One region of the Pseudoalteromonas sp. MT33b genome, then DNA from elsewhere that is predicted to be linked to it. Evidence: riboswitches for the same ligand, from Rfam matches in the RefSeq annotation. Region 1 holds a riboswitch; the other holds the start of a gene.

What was found. A riboswitch is a leader RNA that binds a small molecule or an ion and turns the genes downstream of it on or off. The one in region 1 is predicted to bind cobalamin.
Region 2: another riboswitch for cobalamin. It lies ahead of H3302_RS03050 (TonB-dependent receptor domain-containing protein); the one in region 1 lies ahead of H3302_RS12070 (ABC transporter ATP-binding protein).

The regions. Positions count from the first base shown of each region.
Region 1 covers NZ_CP059831.1:2,660,826-2,663,024, forward strand. The annotation lists gene H3302_RS12065 (iron ABC transporter permease) at 1-635, opposite strand, end outside; gene H3302_RS12070 (ABC transporter ATP-binding protein) at 628-1,461, opposite strand; cobalamin riboswitch at 1,611-1,733, opposite strand; gene H3302_RS12075 (histidine phosphatase family protein) at 2,007-2,199, opposite strand, start outside.
Region 2 covers NZ_CP059831.1:632,124-634,322, reverse strand. The annotation lists gene H3302_RS03050 (TonB-dependent receptor domain-containing protein) at 1-1,173, opposite strand, end outside; cobalamin riboswitch at 1,207-1,362, opposite strand; gene H3302_RS03045 (YajQ family cyclic di-GMP-binding protein) at 1,580-2,062, opposite strand.

The DNA of each region.
Region 1 (2,199 bases):
AACTGACGACGAAAAGCGATTATTAACGTCATACACGCAATGATTACGGTGAGCGGGATCCAGAGCGTTCCCCACTCAGCACGTGAAAAACTTCCCATAGTCCAAAATAAGATAGCTGTAATCGCTTGAGGATCGCTAAAATAAAGTAATAAACTGGTTAAAGCACTAAACAGAAATGACAGTGCGACCCCCGCCAATAACATCGCTTCAACTTGCCCTACATGGCGACGCCCAGCAATGCCAATCAACAAAAACATAGAGAGTAAGCTGCCCAAAAATGCAGCAATCGACATACTAAAGCCAAAACTCACACCGGTAAGCGATATAAAGCAAACCACACCAAATGAGGCACCTGAAGAAATACCAAATAAGTAAGGGTCTGCCAACGGGTTTCGCGTTACGGTTTGTAATATAAGCCCAGCAAGCGCGAGCCCAGCTCCAGCTAAAAACGCCAATATCATACGTGGCATGCGCAGTTGCAAAATAATACGTTGGATAAATTCATCACTGCCCTGGCTGATTAAACTATGCAGCACATCACTCATTGATGTACTCGCGGCACCAAAACTGAGTGCTAAAAAGCAACTGACAAGTGCAACGCATACACAGAGACTAAAACGCACCCTATCAGTCATCTTGATGCTCCTGTCTGTTATAGCCGTAATAGTAGGTAATATGTGGCACGAACTCATCAAACGAGGTTGACTGAGGATGAGCAGACACTCTTGCACAAACACCAAAAACATCACTTAACAGCTGCTCGGTAAGCACCTCTTTTGGTGTGCCTTGCGTAATTAATTGACCTTCATCGATAACAAGTAACTCATCACATACGCTAGCAGCTAGATTTAAATCATGAAATGAAGCGAGCACAGTGACATCAAGTGACTTAGCAAGCTCCATAATTTGAATTTGATACTTAACGTCAAGATGGCTGGTTGGCTCATCCATAATCAATAACTTTGGTTGCTGAACAATTGAGCGGGCTATAAGTGCACGCTGTTTTTCTCCACCCGAAAGTGAATCAAAGCTTTGCTGTGTATGATGACTTAAACCAACCTGCTCGATTGCTTGATAAATACGCTTTTTATCATCGGCATTAGTCGCACTAAACAGGGTTTTATGTGGGGTGAGACCTAAACTAACTACATCGAAAACAGATAAATTAAATTGCGAAGGAGACTCTTGTAAAACCACAGCAACATTTTTAGCGAATTCATCAGCACTGATTTGCCAAATATTATCGCCAGCTAAAAAGACTGCACCTTGTTGTGGTTTTAAATAGCGATATAAGCAACGCAATAAACTTGATTTACCGGCGCCATTAGGTCCCAGCAAACCAATAAATTGACCTGCATTTAACTGCAAATTGATTGATTTAAGAATTGTTTTATCAGCAATTCCCCAGCTTAAATCAGATACTGAAATTAAAGGGGTTGTGCCTTGGCTTTTTAATTGCAAATTACACTCTCTTGGCGAGTTTTATCAACGCACCAGAAAGCACTGACCTATATCAGTAGATAACGTGAGTTGACCCGCTCAATGATACTAATTAGTTTGAATATTAAATCGCTCAAATCGATAAACACTCTACTGTATTAGCATAATAAGACTAATTGTTGTTGCTAAGTATCTGGCTGACCATGTTCATCATGGATTACAGTTGCGGGAACAGCTGGAGAATCTCACCCCATTCCATAGCATATAGATATACCTAAACGACCTCATGATGCGAGTTTCTGTTGGAATTAAAGCAATATAGGCAAGAAATTGATTACACAGAATGGTTATTCCTTTCCTAAAATCAATAACGCGGAATTAATCGCTTTAAACCAACCCGCAGAACGTTGTTCAAAAACTTACTTTCTAAGTTGTTACTTATAAACGTGCTGCAAAGTAACGCCTTGATATAAAGCCCCTGTAAAACGCCGAAATCTAAATTTTGAGGTAGTTCGGTATATTATGGCGGGCTAAGTAAATAATTCAATGAATATCACTCTAGATGGCTAAAAAACTATTTTAGGCCACGCTTGCCCTTGTTCATCTATATATACATCTAACGTTATTAGCCCTGCATAAGGTAAATGAAAAACATTAAGGTGAGTATTCGTTTGTTTAGGCATATGACAAATAATAGCGAGGATTTGTTTAATTACACCGGCGTGGCTAATCACTAATGATTGCGTATGTTTGGACTCT
Region 2 (2,199 bases), 1.6 Mb from region 1:
ATTTAGATGATAACCGACCGCTGCCGTATAGGTTGTTTCGTCACCAAATTGTTGGTCATCATCTTGTCGTACAGTCAGATTTGCCAGCACGTGCTCATCATCGTAGTAAGCCCCAACAAACGCAGCGAATACCTCACGACTGTCTTTTAGATAAGTGCCAGAATTAGTATTTACTTCATCTTTATACCAGTTTAAACCACCGCTAATTGTTAAACTTTGATTTAAAAAATATTGGCCGTTGTAATCGATTTGCTCACGTTCTGTCTCAAACTTATCAACCACCGTTGCACCGGTGTAGTCGATACGCGAGTCATCTGAACTGTCGCTAGAGATTGCAATATCAATCGCATGGGCGTGTTTTTCGAATGCTTTTTTCCAACCTAATGAAGCTTGGTAGTTTTCGAACTCACCTTTTTCTACTGTACTATCAGCAGGACTAAAAGAGCTATCGTATTGCGCTTCACCTTCTGAGTACTGACCCTGTAATAAAAGCTCCCCTAGTCGCTCATTTTGATAACCTAGGTTAAAACCAAGGTTTTTATTTTCATAGCCATCTTCATCAGGCGCTACACCTTGTAATACATCAAAGCCGTCTGTTTTTTCGTAACCTGCATTAACAGAAATATCGACGTCTGCAATCTGACCACCAGTAGCCACTTGGTACTCTTGGTAAGAATCTGAACCAAAGGTGACATCCAAAGTGGTATTTTGTGCTTTACGAGTAATAATATTGATCACACCCGCTAACGCATCTGAGCCATACACAGCAGCACGAGAACCCTTAATGACCTCAACGCGTTCAATACTGTTTAACGGAATATTGCTAATACTTTTATAGCCCAGCGTTGCCGAACCTGTGCGTACACCATCAATTAAAATAAGCGTATGACGTGAGCTGGCACCCCGAAGTGAAACACCTGAACTTTGCCCAAAACCACCATTAGCATTAATTTGGAAACCGGCTTGTGTTGCCAGTAAACTAGGTAAGTCGCGAACATAGCTTGCATCGATATCAGCACGGTCAATGACTGTAACGCTCGCTAAGACTTCATTAATAGATTGTTCGAATTTATTGGCAGTCACTGTGATGTGCTCGATTGATTGCTCATCCGCAGACACAGAAAAAGACAACGCAGCAGCAACCGCTACGCCTAACGTAGATTTATTTAGCATGATATCCCCTAGCCTGTGCCCACCGCACACGCAAATAGTAAGTTAATTCAAGGCCGGTCTCCGGACTCTGCATATACTGAGCATACGCATTACCGTTGCGGGGGCAGTGTTGGCATTGTTTTCTCCTTGAAAACGCACCAGCTTCCCGATTATCTTGCTGTTATTTCAGCCTTTGAAATAGCATGTATCTAAGCAGATACAGCAAGCACCTTGAAAATAGGCTGCTATTGTGATGATTTTAGGAATAAATGTCAATGGACGTCTAAACTTCTAAATAAAGCTAGATAGAAAGTAAAATAAAAAAGCCAAACACGTTTATGTTTGGCTTTAGATTAGTCACAACTTCACCGTTCTTCTAGTAGAGCTGTGCGTTCGTAGTCAGACAGTGCTTTCGCAATAAAATTAATTAATCGCGGAAGTTTTTGAATTGGAATGGTTGACCTAAATCAGCAGTACGAACAACTTGCATTGCTTCTTGTAAATCATCACGCTTTTTACCCGTTACACGTAACTCTTCACCTTGAATAGCGGCTTGTACTTTAATTTTTGAGTCTTTAATCAACTTGACGATTTTCTTTGCAACGTCTTTTTCGATACCTTGCTTAAGTGCCACATCACGCATGACGAATTTACCGCTGCGCGACTCATCTCTAAGCTCTAAACTAGATACGTCTAAACCGCGCTTTGAAATTTTCGCAGCAAGAATATCGAATAATTGCATAACTTGCTGTGGTGCTTCAGCTTTTAGCTTAATGACTTTGTCGTTTAATTCGATTGATGCATCAACACCACGAAAGTCAAAACGTGTTTCTAATTCACGCTTAGCATTATCCACTGCATTCTGCGCTTCGTTCATTTCTACTTCAGAAACAATATCAAATGAAGGCATGGGGTTCTCCTAACAAGATTTTTAAAATAAATATGCCTAGGATTATAACGTCAATTTTATAAATCTTTACATTTTTCTGCACACCGTTCAGGTGCGATACGAAAATTGTTTGATATACTGCCCATTCATTTTTTAGG